Regions from separate parts of the Kitasatospora sp. NPDC057542 genome, predicted to be linked through region 2. Evidence: riboswitches for the same ligand, from Rfam matches in the RefSeq annotation. Region 2 holds a riboswitch; the other holds the start of a gene.

Region 1 (10,323 bases), on a different contig from region 2:
CGGGCTGGGCGTCCGTGGAGACCTGGTCCGGACGGTACGGGCCGTACGCCCAGATCGGGTTGATCGTGGCGATCGCCGAGATGACGGCGATGAGGCCGAACACCAGGAAGAAGAAGCCACCGGCCTTGGCCATGTAGACCGGCATCAGCGGCATGCCGACGACGTTCTTCTCGGTCTTGCCCGGGCCCGCCCACTGGGTGTGCTTGTGGTAGAAGACCAGGATCAGGTGCGCCACCAGCAGGCCGAGCATGATGCCCGGGATCAGCAGCACGTGGATGGTGAAGAACCGCGGCACGATGTCGTGGCCGGGGAACTCGCCCCCGAACAGGAACATCTGGACGTAGGTGCCGATCAGCGGGACGGCGAGGATCGCGCCTTCCATGAAGCGGATACCGGTGCCCGAGAGCAGGTCGTCCGGCAGGGAGTAGCCGAAGAAGCCGTCGAACATGCCCAGGACCAGCAGCAGGAAGCCGAAGACCCAGTTGATCTCACGCGGCTTGCGGAACGCGCCGGTGAAGAACACGCGCATCATGTGCACGAGCATCGCGGCCACGAAGACCAGGGCGGCCCAGTGGTGGATCTGACGGATCAGCAGGCCGCCGCGGACCTCGAAGCTGATGTCGACGGTGGAGGCGTAGGCCTCCGACATCGGGATGCCCTTGAGCGGCACGTACGAGCCGTCGTAGACGACCTCGGCCATCGAGGGCTTGAAGAACAGCGTCAGGTAGACACCGGTCAGGATGATGATGATGAACGTGTAGAGGCAGATCTCGCCCAGCATGAAGGACCAGTGGTCCGGGAAGATCTTCCGCAGGTTGGCCTTGGCGAGGGAGTAGATCCCCAGCCGGCCGTCAGTCCAGTCAGCCGCGGCCTCCCACTTGTTGGCGGGCTTGGCGCGCGTGCTGGAGGGCTTGGCGGCACCGGTGGTGGTGCTGCTCGCGCTACTCATCGAGCACGCTCCCAGTAGCTCGGGCCGACGGGCTCAGCGAAGTCGCCGGTGGCGACCAGGTTGCCCTTCTCGTCAGTGATGATCTTCAGCTGCGGCAGCGGGTGGCCGGCCGGGCCGAAGATGACGCGAGCGCCGTCCGCCAGGTCGAAGGTCGACTGGTGGCAGGGGCAGAGCGCGTGGTGGGTCTGCTGCTCGTACAGGCTGATCGGGCAGCCGACGTGGGTGCAGATCTTGGAGTAGGCGAGGATGCCCTCGAAGCCCAGCTCCTTGGACTTCTCGTCCTTGATGTCCTCGGGCGCGATGCGGACCAGCATCAGGGCGTCCTTGGCGATCCGCTGCTGGAAGTCCTCGCTGTGCGTGGACAGGCCCTCCGGCATGGCGAACGTGAGCGAGCCGACGATGATGTCCTCGGGCTTCATCGGCTGCATGGTGTTCATGTTGATGAGCTGCAGCGGCTTGGCCTCGGTCGCCTCCTTCCAACCGGTCTCCTTGAGCTTCTTCTCGGGAAGCGGGCCAAGGTCACGGAGCAGGACCACGCCGGAGAGCGGGACCAGCGCCATGGAGCCGATCAGGGTGTTGCGGATCATCTTGCGGCGGCCGAAGCCGGACTCGGCGGCACCGGTCCTGAACTGCTCGATGACGTCGGCGCGGACCTCGTCGGAGGCCTCGATCGGGTGACGCTCGGACGGCATCTCGACGTCCGACATCAGGGTGCGGGCCCAGTGGACCGCGCCCGCGCCGATCATGAACAGCGCGACGCCCAGGGTCAGACCGAGCGCGAAGTTCAGCGCGCTGATGTGACCGAGCGGGAAGACGTAGACGATCTGGTCCGGGTCGATGGCCACGTACGAGGCGATGAAGCCGATGGTGGCGAGCATCGAGATCACGAACATCAGCGAGACCTGGCGCTCGGCGCGCTGGGCGGCCCGCTCGTCGATGTCGGTGCGACGGGGCTCGTGGGCCGGCAGGCCCGGGTCGGCGAACGGGCTGCCGTGGTCGGCCACCTCGCCGGCGGAGCCGTGCGGCTCCGGGAGCTTCTCTTCTGACATGTCGTGGCTCATGACTTCTTGGCCTTGGTGGTGTGGGCGGCGACCCAGATCGCGACCGCGATGAGCGTGCCGAGGCCGAAGATCCAGCCGAACAGACCCTCGGTCACCGGACCGAGGCTGCCCAGGGTGAGACCGCCGGGGTTGGGCTCATCGTTGGTGGTGTGGCGGACGAAGGCCACGATCTGCTTCTTCTGCTCCTCGGGCATGGTGGTGTCCGGGAACGACGGCATGTTCTGCGGGCCGGTCTGCATGGCCTCGTAGATGTGCTTGGCGTCCACGCCCTCGAGCGACGGGGCGGACTTGCCCTTGGTCAGGGCACCACCCTGGCCGGCGAAGTTGTGGCACTGGGCGCAGTTGGTGCGGAACAGCTCGCCACCCTTGGAGATGTCCTCGGGGTTGGTCGAGGTGAACTGCTCCTCCTTCGGGATCACCGGGCCGGGACCGAGGGAGGCGACGAAGGCGGCGAGCTGGTCGATCTCGGCCTGCGAGTAGATGTTCTTCTTGCGCGGGACCTGGGCGCCGGGCTGCTGGGCCGGCATGCGGCCGGTGCCGACCTGGAAGTCGACAGCAGCGGAGCCGACGCCGACCAGGCTCGGACCGTCACTGCTGCCCTGGCCGTTCAGGCCGTGGCAGGAGGAGCAGCCCACGGCGAAGAGCTTCTTGCCCTCATCGATCGCGAGCGACTGCGCGGCGACGTCGGCCTGCGCCTTGTCGGCGGGCGCGAACGCGGCGTACAGCCCCCCGGTTGCCGCCAGGGCGAGAAGTAGGACGACCAGCGCCGCCAATGGGTGGCGCCGTCGTGCGGAGAGCTTTTTCACGGAATAACCCCGGTGTCAGGATCTGGTCGACTGGTGGGTGCACCCGGCGGCCGGTCTGGCCGGCACGAGGCTGCCTGTCTAGGGCTGCGCGCGCGGTCGGTCGGTGGGAGCGTCGGCACCGGCAGAAGCGGCCCGTCGCCGGTGAGGGCGGGGGCCGCTGCCGGTGGCCAGCGACCTGATCAGCTGGTTACTTGATCAGGTAGATGGTCGCGAACAGGCCGATCCACACGACGTCGACGAAGTGCCAGTAGTACGACACGACGATCGCGGCGGTGGCCTGCTCGTGCGTGAAGCGCTTGGCTGCGTACGTCCGTCCCAGGACCAGCAGGAAGGCGATCAGACCACCCGTCACGTGCAGCCCGTGGAAGCCGGTGGTCAGGTAGAACACCGTGCCGTACGGGTCGGAGGACAGCGAGAGGCCGTCCTTCTTGACCAGCTCGGTGTACTCGAAGACCTGGCCGCCGATGAAGACCGCGCCCATGGCGAACGTGAGGATGAACCACGCCCGGAGCTTCTTCACGTCACCGCGCTCGGCAGCGAACACACCGAGCTGGCAGGTGAGCGAGGAGAGCACCAGGATCGTGGTGTTGACCGAGGAGAAGGGCACGTTGAGGGCGTGGGCCTTCTCGGTCCAGAACTCCGGCCCCTTGACGGAGCGGAGCGTGAAGTACATCGCGAAGAGGGCCGCGAAGAACATCAACTCGGAACTGAGCCAGACGATCGTTCCGACGCTGACCATGTTCGGCCGGTTGACCGATCCGTGCGCGTGCCCGGTTTCTACTGCTGTTGCTGTCGCCACGACGGACATTATGTCGGTCCCTTATTCCGTCTTCACGTCGGGGGGTGTCCCTCGGAGTGTCCGGTGCGTGCGGTATGCCCGCTTGGGGGTCGACGGGGTGTCCGGACGGGGACTGAGCAGCGGCGCGTCCCTTTTCTGATGGTTCCTCGGAGGGGCCTGCGACCCCCTTGCCCGGCGCGTCGCTGCACGGTCGGAGTAGCCGCGGGAGGTAAGGGGGAGGGGCCTCGGGTCGGCCGTACGGGTGGACCGGGCGGGGCCGGGTGACGGGCCGTCCTCCGGGCGGGTGAGCCCGGGACGCGGCGGCTCGGGGAGGAACGTGCGCGAGGGGGACTCGGCGGAGGGTGATCCGGAGTAGCATCCGGATCAGGCGAACGTGGTCCGGATCACACTTGAGGGAGCAGGGCCCATGGCGTACACGACCGATGAGACGCTCACCGTCCTCGTCTACAGCGACGACCGCAACACCCGTGAGCAGGTGCTGACGGCGCTCGGCCGCCGGCCCGCCGAGGATCTTCCGGAACTGTCCTACCTGGAGTGCGCGACCACCCCCGCGGTGCTCAAGGCGCTGGAGAAGGGGGGAGTGGACCTCTGCGTGCTGGACGGCGAGGCCGTTCCGGCCGGCGGGCTGGGCCTCGGGCGCCAGCTCAAGGACGAGATCTACGGCTGCCCGCCGGTGCTGGTGCTGATCGGGCGGCCGCAGGACTCCTGGCTCGCCGCCTGGAGCCGGGCCGACGCCGCCATCTCCCACCCGGTGGACCCGGTGGCGCTGGCCGAGGCGGTCGCCACCCTGCTGCGGGCGCGGCTGGCGAAGCGGACTCCGGCAGTCCGCTGAAATCCGGTCCGGCAGTTAGCAAATACAGGGGTAGAAGCCGCCCCTTCGCTCGATAGGCTGGCTCCATCCGTACGGACGTCCCCCTGGTGTGGGGAACCGACAACAGCTGGAGTCAGCCATGGTGAACGTGAACCCTGCGAACGGCGGTAGCGACCCCGCGCAGGTGGTCCGCACCTGGCCGGACCTCCTGGCGGCACTGTTGAAGGGGAACGACCTCGACCGCTCGTCCACCGAGTGGGCGATGGACCGGATCATGAGCGGCGAGGCGTCCCCGGTGCAGGTGGCCGGGTTCATGATCGCGCTGCGGGCCAAGGGCGAGTCGGTCGAGGAGATCGCCGGTCTGGTCGACGCAATGTACGCGCACGCCGAGCCGCTGGAGATCCCCGGCCCGGCGGTGGACATCGTCGGCACCGGCGGGGACCGGGCGAAGACCGTCAACATCTCCACCATGTCGGCGATCGTCGCGGCGGCCGCCGGCGCCAAGGTGGTCAAGCACGGCAACCGGTCGGCCTCCTCCGCCAGCGGCTCCTCGGACGTGCTGGAGAAGCTCGGGGTGGCGCTGGACCTCTCCTCCCGGCGGGTCGCCGAGGTGGCCGAGGAAGTCGGGCTCACCTTCTGCTTTGCGGCGAAGTTCCACCCCTCGATGCGGCACGCGGCCACCGCGCGGCGCGACCTCGGGGTGCCGACCGCCTTCAACATCCTCGGCCCGCTGACCAACCCGGCCAAGGTCACCGCGCACGCCATCGGCTGCTTCGACACCCGGCTGTCCGGGCTGATCGCCGGGGTGCTGGCCCGGCGGGGCGCGACGGCGCTGGTCTTCCGCGGTGACGACGGGCTGGACGAGCTGACCATCACCACCACCTCGCAGGTCTGGCTGGTGCGCGACGGAGTGGTCACCGAGACCACCTTCGACCCGCGGGACGTCGGCATCGAGCTGGTCGGCATCGAGGCGCTGCGCGGGGCGGACGCCTCGTACAACGCCGAGGTCGCGCGGCGGCTGCTGGCGGGGGAGCACGGGCCGGTGCGGGACGCCGTCCTGCTGAACACGGCGGCGGCGCTGGTCGCGCTGGACCTGGGCGACGCACCGCTGACCGAGCAGCTGGCGGCCGGCATGGAGCGGGCCGCGAAGGCGATCGACTCCGGCGCCGCACAGGACCTGCTGCGGCGCTGGTCGGAGGCCACCAGCCGGATCTGAGACGGCCGTTGGGGAGCCCGTGCCGGTACGCCGGCACGGGCTCTTCGCGCGCTGTCCGGATGCTGGATGCCCGTTTGACCACCCGCTGGACGCGGCCTAGAGTCTTCGCCAGGTCATGAGCGACAGCGTCAAGCCCCAGCTGGCTGTCCGGCAACCCTCCGTCCGTGGCGGGGTGCCCTGGGTGAGGACCGGGTCGCCACGGCAAACCGTCCGTGCGACAAGCGCGGACGCCCGACGACTGGCACTCCCGGGGTCCCTACACCCCTGAAGGAGTGCATCCTCATGTCCCTCTCCACCGAAATCTGCGCCCCGCTCGCCGTCCTCGGCGCCGACGTCGAGGTCCCGCTCGCCAGCGGTGAGAGGGTCGGCTACGCGGCGCTCGACTACGCGGCCAGCTCGCCGGCGCTCCAGCGGGTGTGGGACGACGTCGCCGCCTACGCGCCGTACTACGGCAGCGTCCACCGCGGCGCCGGGTACCTCTCGCAGCTGTCCACCGACCTGTTCGAGCAGAGCCGCCGCACCGTCGGCGAGTTCCTCGACCTGCGCGAGGGCGATCAGGTGGTCTTCACCCGGGCCACCACCGACTCGCTCAACCTGCTGGCCGCCGCCGTTCCGGCCGGCACCCGGGTGTTCGCCTTCGAGACCGAGCACCACGCCTCGCTGCTGCCCTGGGCGCACGCCGGACTGGACGTGACCTACCTGCGGGCGCCGCGCTCGCGGGCCGAGGCGGTGGCCGCGCTGGACGCCGCGCTCGCCGAGGCGCCCGAGGGCCCCAAGCTGCTCTGCGTCACCGGCGCTTCCAACGTGACCGGCGAGCTGTGGCCGGTCGCCGAGCTCACCGAGACCGCCCACCGGCACGGCGCCCGGGTGGTGCTGGACGCCGCCCAGCTGGCGCCGCACCACCGGGTCTCGGTGCGCGAGCTGGGCGTCGACTGGATCGCCTTCTCCGGCCACAAGATCTACGCGCCGTTCGGCGCCGGGGTGCTGGCCGGCCGGGCGGACTGGCTGGACGCGGCCGAGCCGTACCTCGCCGGCGGCGGGGCGACCCGTACGGTGGCCCGGGAGACCGACGGCTCGGTGGCCGTGCAGTGGCACACCGGCCCGGCCCGGCACGAGGCCGGCTCGCCGAACGTCATCGGCGCCTATGCGATCGCCTCGGCCTGCCGGGCGCTGACCGAGGCCGGCTTCGACGCGCTGGAGGCCCGCGAGCAGCAGCTGATCGCCCGCCTGACGGCCGGGCTGGCCGAGATCCCACAGGTCAAGGTGCTGAACCTGTTCGGCGCGGACTCCACGCGGGTGGGCGTGCTGTCCTTCGTCGTCCGGGGCTGGAACAGCTCGCACTTCTCGGCCGCGCTGTCCGCCGAGTACGGCATCGGGGTGCGCGACGGCCTGTTCTGCGCCCACCCGCTGGTGCGCACGCTGCTCGGGGACGAGGCCCCGGCCGTCGAATCGGCGTGCGGCGCTCCCGATCCCTCGCTGCCGGGCGAGCGCAGCCTGAACGCGATCCGGGTGAGCTTCGGCGCCGGGACGCCGGACGAGCACGTGGACCGCTTCCTGACCGCCGTCCGGGAGCTGGTCACGGACGGCGCGGCCTGGAGCTACCGCAACGAGGGCGGGCGCTGCGTCGCGACCGCGCAGATCGACCGGGGTCGGCGCGAGGGCTGATCGCTACTCGTCCAGGCCGAGGGCGAAGGCGGCTTCCAGGTCGTGCTGGGAGTAGGTGCGGAAGGCGATCTGGGTCTCGGTGTGGGCCACACCCGGGACCTTGTTGAGCCGGCCCGGGATGACCTCGGCCAGGTCGTCGTGCCGGCGCACCCGCACCATCGCCACCAGGTTGTAGCCCCCGGTCACCGAATAGACCTCGCTCACGCCCTCGATGGCAGCGATGGACTCGGCGATCTCCGGGATGCGGTCGACACTGGTCTTGATCAGGACGATGGCGGTGATCACAGTTCGGGCTCCTTTGTGGGGTGCCGCCAGCGTATCGGGCGTCGGCCCGGTCGTCGCGGGGGGTGGCGGACCACGGTGCAGACGTAGAGGAACCCGGCCGAGAAGCCGATCACGTGGACCAGGTACGCCACCCCCGGGCCGGCCGAGTGCATCGACCACCACTGCAGGGCGAACCAGAGGCCGAGCACCAGCCAGGAGGGGAAGCGCAGCGGCAGGAAGAGCAGCAGCGGGACGAGGGTGGTCACCCGGGCCCGGGGGTGGAGGCGCAGGTAGGCGCCGAGGGCGGCGGAGATCGCCCCGGAGGCGCCGATGAGCACCCGGGTGGAGTTCGGCGAGTGTGCCTCGGCGAGCGCGAAGCCGTACGTGGTCAGGCTGCCGGCGGCCAGGTAGAAGACGGCGTACCGGGCCCGGCCCAGCCGCCGTTCGACGGTGGGGCCGAAGACCTGGAGGAAGAGCAGGTTCCCCAGCAGGTGCAGCCAGCCGGCGTGCAGGAAGAGCCCGGTGAGGACGGACAGGGCCGGGTGCTTGCCCGGAGTCGGGGCGGTCGGGCAGCCGGGGGCCGGGTCGGGGGCCTCGGCGAGCTGTCCGGCGGTCAGCGCCCGTCCGGCCAGCACCTCGGCCGGGATGGCGCCCCAGCGCTGCTCGTACCGCTGCTCCGCGCAGAGCCGGGTCTGGCCGGTGCCGTACAGCGGGTTGAGCCCGGCGGCCGGGCCGAGCAGGAAGACCAGGGTGTTGAGCGCGATCAAGGCGTAGCTGACCACCGGGACGGTCGCCGCCGGGCGGCCGCCCGGGGCGGCGGTGTGGTCGGGGGCCGCGAGCGCCATGTGGCCAAGCATCCCTCCGGGCGCCGCAGGTGACACGGCGGTTTACGGCAGGTGGACTAGCTCGGTTGTTCGGGCAACCGGTGGTCGCGATGGTTGCCCCAGGCAATAGGCTGGGGGCGGGCATTCCCGCCTCCCGCCGCCGACGCCGGGGCTCCGGGGGGAGCGCCTAGCCCACGCAGGGACCACCCGAGAGGACCCCCGATGACCGTCCCCGCCCTGACTGCCGAGACGCGCTGGCGCTGCACCCTGTGCGGCAACCTCACCCGCTTCGACGTGACCCGTACCGCGCGGGTCACCGAGTTCCTCCACTTCGACCTGGCCGGCGAGTCCAAGGTCGAGGAGACCGAGGTGCTGAGCGAGACCGTCGAGTCGGTGCGCTGCCGCTGGTGCAACGCGGTGGACCAGGTCGAGCTGGTGGCCCGGCCGGGCGCCGAGGGGCCGCAGGACCCCGCCGAGCAGGGCTGATCCCCGCCGGTGCGACGGGTGGGTGCGCGGCGCACCCGCCCGTGCCGCACGGGACAATACAGAAACAAGACGCACGGAGCGTGACGACAGGGGCGGCAGCGGCCGTGCCCGCTGGACCAGGATCGGAGCCGAGGACGTGGTGGACGCAGCGAAGGAGCCCGGCGAAGCCCAGGGGCTTCAGCCCGCTGCGGCCGAGGCCTCGGCCGAGGCGGCGGGGGCGGCGAACGACTCCTGCGAGCCCGCGGCGGAGCCCGTCGTCGAGAAGCTCGACCGGCCGCTGCCCGAGGGCGTGCGCCGACGCGTGGTCGGGCTGGCCTCGGACGCGCTCGGCGGGCTGCCGTCGACCGAGCTCCCGCAGGGCCTGCGCCAGTACGTCAAGTTCACCCCGGCGCGACGGGCCAAGTACGCGGCCACCGCGCTGGCGGCGGCGCTGGAGGCGGAGCCCGCCTTCCGGGTACGGATAGCGGAGCGGCTGCGCCTGGGGCAGCCGGACCTGGTGAAGTCGCTGGAGTCGGGCACCGTCCCGGGCGCGGCCGATCCGATGGACATCGCGGCCGCCGCCTACCTGGTGCGTTCGCCGGGCTGGAGCCGGCTGGTGGCCGAGGTCGGCGAGGAGGCCGAGCGGGCCGGCGCCGAGGACGCGGCCGCGGAGGCGGCCCGGTTGATGGAGAAGCTGCAGGCCGAGCTGGCCGAGGTGCGGGCCTCCGCGCGGGCGGACATGGACCGGCAGCGGGCCGAGTCCGACGGGGTCCGCAAGGAGGCGGAGTCGCTGCGCAAGAAGGTGCGGTCACTGGAGAGCGACACCCGCCGGGCGCAGGCCGAGACCCGCCGGGTGGCCGGCGAGCTGGAGGCCGTGAAGGCGCAGGCCGCGGCCGAGCGCGGCGCGGCCGAGATCGAGGCGCGCAGGCTCAGGCACCGGGTCTCCGAACTGGAGAACGCGGTCGAGCAGGGCCGCCGGTCGGCCCGCGAGGGGCGCAGTGTCGAGGACATGCGGCTGCGGCTGCTGCTGGACGCCGTGCTGCAGTCGGCCCAGGGACTCCAGCGGGAGCTGGCGCTGCCGGTCTCCCAGATCCGCCCGGCGGACCTGGTGGAGGCGGTGGTGCCGGGGGCGGCCTCCCCGCACGACGTGGCCCGGCGCGGGCTGGCCGAGGACGATCCGGCGCTGTTGGACCAGCTGCTGGCGATTCCTCAGGTGCACCTGGTGGTGGACGGCTACAACGTGACCAAGACCGGCTATCCGACGCTGCCGCTGGAGCAGCAGCGGATCCGGCTGCTGGGCGGGCTGGCGATGCTGGCCCAGCGCACCCAGGCGGAGGTCACCTGTGTGTTCGACGGGCAGGACCTGGACGTCCCGGTGATCATGGCGCCGCCGCGCGGGGTCCGGGTGCGGTTCAGCCGGACCGGGGAGACGGCCGACGAGCTGATCCGCCGCCTGGTGCGGG
Region 2 (10,323 bases):
GCCCCCCAAGGACCAGACGTCCGCCTGGTTCAGCACCTGGATACTCCCGCAGTTCCAGGCCGGGCCGAACTCGGTGACCTTCACGGTGCCCTCCGGTCCGGTCCTGATCGACCAGATCACCATCGAGCCGGGCGGCTGAGCCCGCCCGCCCTCCGGACACACCACGGCCGCCCGTCCCCGCAGGGGGAGGGCGGCCGTCGGCGTTGCTCAGGCGGGTTCGACGGTGGGGAACGTGTCGCCGCCGAGGACCCAGCGGCCGTGGCGCATGACGGCGACCAGGTCGAAGGTGTCGGAGTCGACCACGACCAGGTCGGCGAGCTTGCCGGTCTCCAGCGAGCCGATCGAGTCGCTCAGGCCGAGCAGCCGGGCCGGGGTGGCGGACAGCGACTCGACGGTCTGGTTCAGGCTCAGCCCGTTGACGGTGACCGAGCGCTTGAACGCCACGTCCAGGGTGAGGGTGGAGCCGGCGATCGCGCCGCCCTCGACCAGCCGGGCCACGCCGTCCCTGACCTCGACCTGGAGCGGGCCGAGCGGGTAGAGGCCGTCGCCCATGCCGGCCGCGCCCATGGCGTCGGTGATCAGGGCGACCCGGTTCGCGCCGGCGGTGCCGTAGGCGAGGTCCAGCACGGAGGGGTGCAGGTGCACGCCGTCGTTGATCAGCTCGACGGTGACCCGCTCGTCCTCCAGCAGTGCCACGATCGGGCCGGGGGCGCGGTGGGCGATGCCGGGCATGGCGTTGAACAGGTGGGTGGCGACGGTGGCGCCGGCCTCGATCGCCTCCAGGGTGGTGGCGTAGTCGGAGTCGGTGTGGCCGACGGCGGCGATCACGCCGAGGTCGGCGAGCATCCGCACCGAGTCCAGGCCGCCGGGCAGCTCGGGGGCCAGGGTGACCATCCTGGCGTGGCCGCGGGCGGCGTCGACCAGCTTGCGCACCAGCGCCGGGTCGGGGTCGCGCAGCAGGTCGGGGCGGTGGGCGCCGCAGCGGTTGTGCGAGATGAAGGGGCCCTCGAAGTGGATGCCGGCCAGGACGCCGTCCTCGACGAGTTCGGAGAGGACGGCGGCCTGGCGGGCGACCTCGTCGATCTCGCCGGTGACGGTGGAGGCCACCGTGGTGGTGGTGCCGTGCTCCAGGTGGGTGCGGGCGGCCAGCAGTGCCTCCTCCGCGATGCCGGAGGCGTACGAGGCGCCACCGCCGCCGTGGACGTGCAGGTCGACGAAGCCGGGCACGACGGTGTACCCGGTCAGGTCGAGATCGCCGGGCTCGGTGTCGCCGCCGAGGCCGGCGATGCGCTCGCCCTCGACGGCGAGGCGGTCGCCCTCGACGACGCCGCCGGGCAGGACCAGTCGGGCGCCGGCCAGGGCAGTACGGTCACGGTCCGCGGTGGTCACGCGGTCACCTCCAAGGAGAGCAGGTCCCAGGCGAGCAGGCCCGCGCCCAGGGACGCGGCGGTGTCTTTGAGCATCGCGGGTACGACCTTCGGGGGCATCTGGAAGGTCAGGCGCTCGGTGACCGCCGCGCGCAGCGGATCGAAGAGCGTGTCACCGGCCTCGGCCAGCCCGCCGCCGACGATCACCGTGGACGGGTCGAGCAGGCTCTGGGCCAGGACGATGCCGTCCGCCAGGGCGTCGACGGCCCGCTGCCAGACCGCGAGGGCGCGGTCGTCCCCGGCGTCCACCGCGGCGGCGCAGGATGCCGCGTCGGCGTCGGGGTCGCCGCTGGCCTCGGCCCAGGCGCGGGAGACAGCGGAGGCGGAGGCCAGCGTCTCCAGGCAGCCGCGGGCGCCGCAGCCGCACCGGGGGCCGCCGGGGCGGACCACGACGTGGCCGATCTCGCCGCCGTAGCCGTGCGCGCCGGCCTCGATCCGGCCGTTGATGCCGATGGCGCCGGCGATGCCGGTGCCGAGGGCGATGAACAGGAAGCGGTCGACGCCGCGGCCGGCTCCGAGCCGGCCCTCGGCCAGGCCGCCGGAACGCACGTCGTGGCCGAGGGCCACCGGCATCGCGCCGCCGTCCGGTCCGGCCAGGCGCTCGCCGAGGAGCTTGCGCAGCGGGAGCTCGCGCCAGCCGAGGTTGGCGGAGAAGACCGCGATGCCGTTCTTCTCGTCGATCGTGCCCGGGACGGCGACACCGGCCGCGAGCGGGGCGACGCCGAAGCGGCTGCGGCCCTCGGCCGCCAGGTCGGTGGCGAAGTCGAGGATGGCGGCGACGACGGCGTCCGTGCCGTGCTCCCGCCCGGTCGGTCGGCGTGCCTCGAACAGCACGGAGCCGTCCTGGGCGAGCAGCGCGGCCTTCATGCCGGTGCCGCCTACATCGAGTGCGATGACGTGCTTCACGGAGGACAGTTTCCCTTGGGCGGGTAGAAGAGGTCTAGTCCAGTTGTCGGATTGGTCTGGTCCATACTGGGTGAGCTTTGTCGCAGCTGCGGGGGGTGCGGGGCTTTGCGCCGGGGTGCGGGGCCCGGTGTCGAGGCGGGCGCGGACCGGGGGGTGTGAGGGGCGGGGGCGGGGGTTTTGTTGCGCATTGTGCAATGACTCCGAGCACTTCGATAACTACTGGGGCGAGCCCGGCCAGTGGTGTGGACCAGTGCTCGGCGGGTTTGGCAGTGTTGCGCCTCCCCCGCCGGATTCCCCCCGTTCCGGCCGGCATTCACCCCCGTTCATCCCCGTTCATTCCCCCGAAGGCGGTACCCGCGTTGAACAGGCGCGTCCACGTTCCCACCCGTGTGCTCGGCGGTGCGCTGGCCGGAGCACTGGTCCTCACCGCGGTCAGTGCCTGCGGCGGGCAGGACGACGGACCGGTCACCCTCAAGCTGGTCGCGGCCGACTACGGGGAGAGCCCCGAGACCAGCTCCCAGCACTACTGGGACACGGTCGCCAGGGCCTTCGAGGCGGCCAACCCCGGGATCAGGGTCAGCGTCGAGGTGGACAGCTGGACCGAGATCGGCAGGAAGGTCGAGGACATGATCGCGGCCGGCAAGTCGCCGGACCTGCTCCAGACCGGCGGCTTCGCGGACCAGGTCGCGGCGGACCGGCTGTACCCGGCGTCCGACGTGCTCTCGGTGGAGACCCAGGCCAAGTTCCTGGAGAACTTCGCGCACGCCGGGCAGGTGCTGGGGACGCAGTACGGGATTCCGTTCGTGTCCTCGTCGCGTGTCCTCTTCTACAACAAGGCGATGTTCCGGCAGGCCGGGATCACACAACCGCCGGCCACCTGGGCCGAGCTGCGGCAGGACGCGGAGAAGATCAAGGCCAAGGTGCCGGGGGTGACCCCGTACGGGCTGCCGCTGGGGCCGGAGGAGGCGCCGGCCGAGTCGATGCTCTGGACGCTGAGCGGTGGCGGCAGCATCTCCGACGACGTCGGCAACTACACCATCGACAGTGCCCAGAACCAGGCGACCTTCGGCTGGCTGAAGAGCAACCTGGTGGGCACCGGGCTGACGTACCCGAACCCGGGCGCGATGAACCGCACCCCGGTGTTCCAGGACTTCGCCGCGGGGAAGGTCGCGATGCTGAACGGGCATCCGACGCTGCTGCGGATGGCGGCCGCCGGGAAGATCGACTTCGGGACGGCGCCGATCCCGAAGAAGGACGGGGTGGGGCGGACCGGGAGCCTCGGGGTCGCGGACTGGATGATGGCGTTCAAGGCGAACGGGCACAAGAACGAGATCAAGAAGTTCCTGTCGTTCGTCTACGACAAGGACAACCAGCTGAAGTTCGACGAGCAGTACAACCTCCTGCCCGTCACTCAGGACGCGTTCGGCCAGATGTCGTCGGACCCGAAGCACGAGGACCTCAAGCAGTTCGCGGTCGGGCTGACCAATGCGAGCTTCTACCCGTTCGGGGACCCGGCCTGGGGTGAGGTCAGCAACCGGATCAAGGCCGGGATCGGGCAGGCGGTGACGGGGGATCCGAAGCAGGTGCTCGGGGGGTTGCAGGATGCGGCGGTGAAGGAAGCGGCGGAGGTCCGCAAGTAGGACCGGGCCGGGGACGGTTGGTGCCGGGGCTGGGGGGTTCGCGGTGGGCCTCAGCCCCGGCGGGGGTGCCGGTCGCCGGTCAGGGGAGCGTGATGGCGTAGGCCTTGCGGAGGGTCTCGTGGACCGTCCAGGTGGTGCGGTCGCCCTCGCGCAGGACGGCGCAGTCGCCGGGGCCGACCTCCAGGGTCGGGCCGCCCTCGACCTCGATGGTGGCCCGGCCGCTGAGCACCACGAACATCTCGTCGGCCTCGACGTCGGTGACCACGCCGGGGGTGATCTGCCAGAGGCCGCGCAGGTGGCGGCCGTCGGCGGACTCGGACAGCACCTTGCCGGTGACCTCGGGGGTGCCGGAGACGATCTGGGACGGGTCGAGCGGGTCGGGGTCGAGGTCGGCGGTGGGGATGTGCAGGGCGAAGCTGGGCGTGGTCATGGGGGTGACGTTAGTGGGGGTGGGGGCACGGTGGGGCGAGCAGTGTGTGTCGGGGTCGCGCGGGAGAATGACACTCCGTAGCGGTGGACGGAGGTGCTTGCGGTGGGCGAGCTGAGTGAGCGGGACCGGGCGGTGCTGGCGCTGGAGGGGCGGCAGTGGCGTACGTCGGGGGCCAAGGAACGGGCGATCCGGGAGGAGCTGGGGCTCTCCTCCACCCGCTACTACCAGGTGCTGAACGCCTTGCTGGACCGGGAGGAGGCGTTGGCGCATGCGCCGGTTCTGGTGAATCGGTTGCGGCGCGTGCGGGAGGCTCGGCGGGCGGCTCGTTGACCGGGGGGCTCTCGGGAGGACGGGTGTCGGGGGCGGCTGCGGGGGTGGCGGGTGCGGAGGGGGACGCTCCGGGGTAGGGGCTTCGGTATGGGCTTTGAAGAGATGTTCGTGCCGGGGACCGAGGCGGGGCGGGACGGGGTGCGGGCCATCCTGGCGACGCCCGGGGATGCCGTGATCGGGTTGGACTTCGACGGGACGTTGGCGCCGATCGTGGCGGATCCGGGGCAGGCGCGGGCGCATCCGGGGGTGGTGGGCGCGTTGCGGCGGCTGGCGCCGGTGGTGGGGGCCGTGGTGGTGGTGACGGGCCGGCCGGCCGGGTTGGCGGTGGAGTACGGGGGGTTCGCGGGGCTGCCGGGGGTGGTGGTGCTGGGGCACTACGGGGCCGAGCGGTGGGAGGACGGGGAGCTTTCGGCGCCGGAGGTGCATCCGGGCGTCGCCCGCGTGCGGGCGGTGTTGCCGGGGGTGCTGGAGCGGGTGGGGGCGCCCGAGGGGACGTGGGTGGAGGACAAGGGGCGGTCGGTGGCCGTGCACACCCGGCGGACGGCGGCGCCGGAGGAGACGTTGGAGCTGCTGCGGGCGCCGGTGGGGGAACTGGCGGCCGAGCACGGGTTGGTGGTGGAGCCCGGGCGGCTGGTGCTGGAGCTGCGGCCGCCGGGGGTGGACAAGGGGGCGGCGCTGACCGGGTTCCTGCGGGAGCGGGGGGCTCGTTCGGTGCTCTACGCGGGGGACGATCTGGGGGATGTGGCGGCCTTCGTCGCGGTGGAGAAGCTGCGCGGCGAGGGCGTGGCCGGGGTGCTGGTGTGCGCCGGCGCGGTGGGGGACGCGCCGGTGCGGGACCTGGCCGACCGGGCGGACCTGGTGGTCGCCGGGCCGGAGGGTGTGGTGGAGCTGCTGGGGGCCTTGGGGGAGGCGCTCACAGCGCGTTGAGCTGGTCCAGGAACCACTGCTGCGGGGGGAGCGCGGTGGCCGCCGCGGCCAGGCGCTTGGTGTGGTCGGCGCGCTCCTCCGGGCTCATGGTGAGGCCGGCGTGCAGGGCGTCGGCGGTGGCGATGACGTCGTAGGGGTTGACGGTGAGGGCGTCGTCCTTGAGCTCGGCGTGGGCGCCGGCCTCGCGGGAGAGGACGAGTGCGCAGCCGTGGTCGGAGACCACGGGGACCTCCTTGGCGACCAGGTTCATGCCGTCGCGGATGGGGTTGACCAGGGCGACGTCGGCCAGCCGGTAGGCGGCGAGGGAACGCGGGAAGTCGTCGTCGACGTGCAGGATCAGCGGCTGCCAGCTGGGGGTGGCGAACTCGCCGTTGATGGCGGCCGCGAGGTCCTGGACGGCCGCGGTGTAGTTCCGGTACTCGGCCAGGTCGGTGCGGGAAGGGTAGGCGAAGGCGATGTGCACCACCCGGTCGTGCCACTCGGGGCGGGTGCGGAGCAGGTGCCGGTAGGCCTGGAGGCCGCGGACGATGTTCTTGCTCAGCTCGGTGCGGTCGACCCGGACGATGGTGCGGCGGTCGCCGACGGCCTCGCGGAGGGCGGCGAGGCGTTCGTCGACGTCGGGGCGGTGGGCGCGCTCGCGCAGGAAGTCGGCGTCGGCGCCGAGGGCGTGGACGCCGAGGCGTGTGGTTCGCCGAACGGGGGTCCCCCCGGCCGAAGGCCGGGGGAGGGTGGTGCGGCCGTCGAAGGTGACGGTGAGCGCGTCGTAGTCGACGGTCGCCTTGAGGAGGTCTTCGCAGCAGGCGGCGAAGGCGCGGGCCCAGCGGTGGGTCAGGAAACCGGCCCGGTCGGCGCCCAGGATGCCGGTGAGGACGGCCCGGGCGACGTCGTCGGGCAGCAGCCGGTAGTACTCGGGCGGGGCCCAGGGGGTGTGCGAGAAGTGGCCGATCCGCAGGTCGGGACGGGCTTCGCGGAGCAGGGCCGGGGCCAGGGAGAGGTGGTAGTCCTGGATGAGGACGGCGGCGTTCGGGGCGGCTTCGGCGGCCAGGGCTTGGGCGAAGGCCTCGTTGTAGGCCTGGTAGGCGGCCCACTCGGTGCGGAAGCCGGCGTCGAAGGCGGGCGCGGTGGGGGTCGCGTAGAGCAGGTGGTGGACGAACCAGAGGGTGGAGTTGGCGACGCCGTTGTAGGCGCGGGCGAAGGTCTGCGGGTCTATGTCCAGCATCCGTACGGCCTGGCCGCCGACCGCGTGTCCGGCCAGGTCCAGGCGGCCGTGGGGCGCCCCGGCGGCGGCCCTGCGGTCGGAGTCGTTGAGGGCGGCGCAGACCCAGACGGCGTTCGGGTCCTCGACGGCGGAGAGGCCGGAGACCAGACCGCCGCCGCCGCGGCGCAGGGTCAGCGTGCCGTCGTCGGCGGTGCTGAAGGACACCGGTCCCCGGTTGGAGGCAACCAGGACGGGGGCGGTGCCGGTCGCGCTCGAACGGTTGGTCGATGAATCGGCCATGGGGGTTCCTCTTCTCGGGCTGCCGGATCACCCGGTGGGGGGTGATCCGGGCGCGCGACGGAGCGGAGCGCGACGGGACAGCCGTACAGTCGGGGCCCTGCGACAGGCGACGGCCAGGGCCTGGCCGCCTTGAGGCTCCGCAGGGATCGAGTGGGAAGCCTCCTCGTCGGGAGGGGGAGGAGTCACGGTTGGGATGTTGCCGGTTGGTCGACATCGCAAACCCACAGTCGGATAGTCCGGCAAACCGCAGCGGCCGCACTGCACGGGTGTGTCACCCGTCGGTGCGGCGCTTCGCGTATTCGGGGACGGTGTGCATCGGGGGGCGTTCCAGGGAGGTGATCTCGTAGGTGCGGGGGGTGAAGATGGGGGTCTCTCCGGCCGAAGGCCGGGAGAGGGTTCCGGGGCTGCGGGTGAACTGGGTGAGGTGGGGGTGGACGAGGTCGGCCGAGGCCTTGAGGCGGTGGGTGCGGTCGAGGCGTTCCAGGGCGGTCCGGTAGATGGTGGCGGCCATCCGGCCGAGGGCCTGGCCGTCCTGGTGGCGGTGGTGCCGGACGCCGACGTCCACCTGGGCGAGGGCGTCCAGGCCGACCAGCTCCAACGCGTCGACCAGCAGTCCGAGTTCGACGCCGTAGCCGGTGGGGAAGGGCAGCCGTTCGAGCAGTGAGCGGCGGGCCGCGTACTCGCCGCCGAGGGGCTGGACGAAGCCGGCGAGTTCCGGCCAGTGGAGGTTGAGCAGGGGGCGGGCGACGAGTTCGGTGACCCGGCCGCCGCCGGCGGGCAGGACGGCGCCCTCCGACTCCAGCGGGCGGTCGTACATGGCCTTGACCAGCTGGATGGAGTCGTCGGTCAGCAGCGGGCCGACGATGCCGGAGACGAAGGCGGGGTCGAACTCGCGCAGGTCGGCGTCGATGAAGCAGACGATGTCACCGCGGGTGACCAGCAGCGAGCGCCAGAGCACCTCGCCCTTGCCGGGCACGGCGGGCAGCCGGGGCAGGATGGCGTCGCGGTGCTCGACCCGGGCGCCGGCCTCGGCGGCGACGGCGGCGGTGGCGTCGGTGGAGCCGGAGTCCACGACGACGAGTTCGTCGACGAGCGGGAGGCGTTCCATCAGCTCGCGGCGGATGGTGCGGACGATGTCGCCGACGGTGGCCTCCTCGTCCAGGGCGGGCAGGACCACGCTGACGGTGCGGCCGGTGCGTTCCTTGGCCGCGAGGAGGGTGTCGACCGGCCGGTCGGCCGCGCTCCAGGAGCGGCGGCGCAGCCAGGACGCCACCTGCGGGAGGAGCTCGGGAGTCGGTTCGGCGGGCACGGAGGTCTCCTCGGCGGGGTGGGGTGGGACGGGTCATCTCGCGTGGCGGACGGTCCCGTTCGGGTTTGACGCCTTCGGATACAGTCTTCGTACAGCGGTCGGACCTTTGCACGCCGGGGTCGCCGTTGAGCACCACCACAATTTCACAAGCTCATCCAGAGGGACTGAGGGAACGGCCCGTTGACGTCCCGGCAACCTTCTCGCGCGGCTGTCGTCGACAGGCCCCGGCGGGACAGGTGCCAATTCCGGCCCGTGTCGCGACCGCGCCACGGGGAAGATGAGGAGAGAGGCCTCGCCGTCATGGCTATCACTGAGACGACCCCTTCCGGCGCCGCACCCGTTTCCGTCGACCTCGGCCCCGCCGCCGCGCTGTCCTGTCGGGAGTGCGGCACCCGCTTCCCGCTCGGCCCCAGCTTCGCCTGCCTGGAGTGCTTCGGCCCGCTGGAGATCGCCTACGAGTTCGGCAGCGAGGGTGCCGAGGAGCTGCGCAAGCGGATCGAGGCCGGTCCGGCGTCCATCTGGCGCTACGCGCCGCTGCTGCCGGTTCCGGCCGACGTGGCGTCGAAGCCCAACCTGAACCCGGGGTGGACCCCGCTGGTCAAGGCGGACAACCTGGGCCGGGAGCTCGGTTTCACCGCCCAGCTGCACATCAAGGACGACTCCGGCAACCCGACGCACTCGTTCAAGGACCGGGTGGTCGCGTGCGCGATCGAGGCGGCCCGGGCGTTCGGGTACACCACGCTGTCCTGCTCCTCGACCGGCAACCTGGCCGGCGCGGTGGGGGCGGCGGCGGCCCGGGCCGGGTTCCGGTCCTGCGTGTTCATCCCGCACGACCTGGAGCAGGGCAAGGTCGTCATGGCCGGGGTGTACGGCGGCGAGCTGGTCGGCATCGAGGGCAACTACGACGACGTGAACCGCTTCTGCTCGGAGCTGATCGGCGACCCGGCCGGCGAGGGCTGGGGCTTCGTCAACGTGAACCTGCGGCCGTACTACGGCGAGGGTTCCAAGACGCTGGCGTACGAGATCTGCGAGCAGCTCGGCTGGCGGCTGCCGGAGCAGATCGTGGTCCCGATCGCCTCGGGCTCGCAGCTGACGAAGATCGACAAGGGTCTCCAGGAGCTGATCAAGCTCGGTCTGGTCGAGGACCGGCCGTACCGGATCTTCGGCGCCCAGGCCGAGGGCTGCTCGCCGGTGTCGGCCGCGTTCAAGGCCGGCCGGGACGTGATCAAGCCGGTCAAGCCGGACACCATCGCCAAGTCGCTGGCGATCGGCAACCCGGCCGACGGCCCGTACGTGCTGGACATCGCCCGCCGGACCGGTGGCGCGGTGGAGGACGTCACGGACGCCGAGGTCGTGGCGGCGATCCGGCTGCTGGCGCGGACCGAGGGCGTCTTCGCCGAGACCGCGGGCGGGGTGACCGTCGGCGTGCTGAAGAAGCTGGTCGAGACCGGGCAGCTGGACCCGGCCAAGGAGACCGTCGCGATCAACACCGGCGACGGCCTGAAGACCCTGGACGCCGTCTCCGACGCCGGGATGACCGCCGTCATCCGCCCGACGCTGGACTCGTTCCGCGACGCCGGCCTCGCGTCCGTCTGAACCACCCCGCCCCGACAGGCCCCGCCCCCGCAAGGAGAGTCATGAGCGCCAACGTCCGCATCCCCACCATCCTGCGCACCTACACCGGCGGCGCCGCCGAGGTGACCGCCGAGGGTGCCACCCTGGCCGAGGTCATCGCCGACCTGGAGAAGAACCACGCGGGCATCTCGGCCCGCATCCTGGACGACACCGGCAAGCTGCGCCGCTTCGTGAACGTCTACGTGAACGACGACGACGTGCGTTTCGCCGAGGGCCTGGCG

What was found. A riboswitch is a leader RNA that binds a small molecule or an ion and turns the genes downstream of it on or off. The one in region 2 is predicted to bind S-adenosylmethionine.
Region 1: another riboswitch for S-adenosylmethionine. It lies ahead of ACFU7Y_RS19135 (aminotransferase class V-fold PLP-dependent enzyme); the one in region 2 lies ahead of thrC (threonine synthase).

The regions. Positions count from the first base shown of each region.
Region 1 covers NZ_JBHVFE010000137.1:8,256-18,578, reverse strand. Annotated here, with positions in the region: gene ACFU7Y_RS19165 (ubiquinol-cytochrome c reductase cytochrome b subunit) at 1-949, opposite strand, end outside; gene ACFU7Y_RS19160 (ubiquinol-cytochrome c reductase iron-sulfur subunit) at 946-1,998, opposite strand; gene ACFU7Y_RS19155 (c-type cytochrome) at 2,007-2,816, opposite strand; gene ACFU7Y_RS19150 (heme-copper oxidase subunit III) at 3,004-3,624, opposite strand; gene ACFU7Y_RS19145 (hypothetical protein) at 4,022-4,447, shown strand; gene trpD (anthranilate phosphoribosyltransferase) at 4,566-5,642, shown strand; SAM riboswitch class IV at 5,754-5,872, shown strand; gene ACFU7Y_RS19135 (aminotransferase class V-fold PLP-dependent enzyme) at 5,925-7,307, shown strand; gene ACFU7Y_RS19130 (Lrp/AsnC family transcriptional regulator) at 7,311-7,592, opposite strand; gene ACFU7Y_RS19125 (rhomboid family intramembrane serine protease) at 7,589-8,416, opposite strand; gene ACFU7Y_RS19120 (hypothetical protein) at 8,618-8,881, shown strand; gene ACFU7Y_RS19115 (NYN domain-containing protein) at 9,159-10,323, shown strand, end outside.
Region 2 covers NZ_JBHVFE010000182.1:117-10,439, reverse strand. Annotated here, with positions in the region: gene ACFU7Y_RS22630 (hypothetical protein) at 1-139, shown strand, start outside; gene nagA (N-acetylglucosamine-6-phosphate deacetylase) at 208-1,389, opposite strand; gene ACFU7Y_RS22620 (ROK family protein) at 1,386-2,333, opposite strand; gene ACFU7Y_RS22615 (extracellular solute-binding protein) at 2,693-3,973, shown strand; gene ACFU7Y_RS22610 (cupin domain-containing protein) at 4,053-4,403, opposite strand; gene ACFU7Y_RS22605 (DUF3263 domain-containing protein) at 4,506-4,733, shown strand; gene otsB (trehalose-phosphatase) at 4,821-5,660, shown strand; gene ACFU7Y_RS22595 (trehalose-6-phosphate synthase) at 5,647-7,158, opposite strand; gene ACFU7Y_RS22590 (glucosyl-3-phosphoglycerate synthase) at 7,430-8,467, opposite strand; SAM riboswitch class I at 8,616-8,751, shown strand; gene thrC (threonine synthase) at 8,768-10,063, shown strand; gene ACFU7Y_RS22580 (MoaD/ThiS family protein) at 10,105-10,323, shown strand, end outside.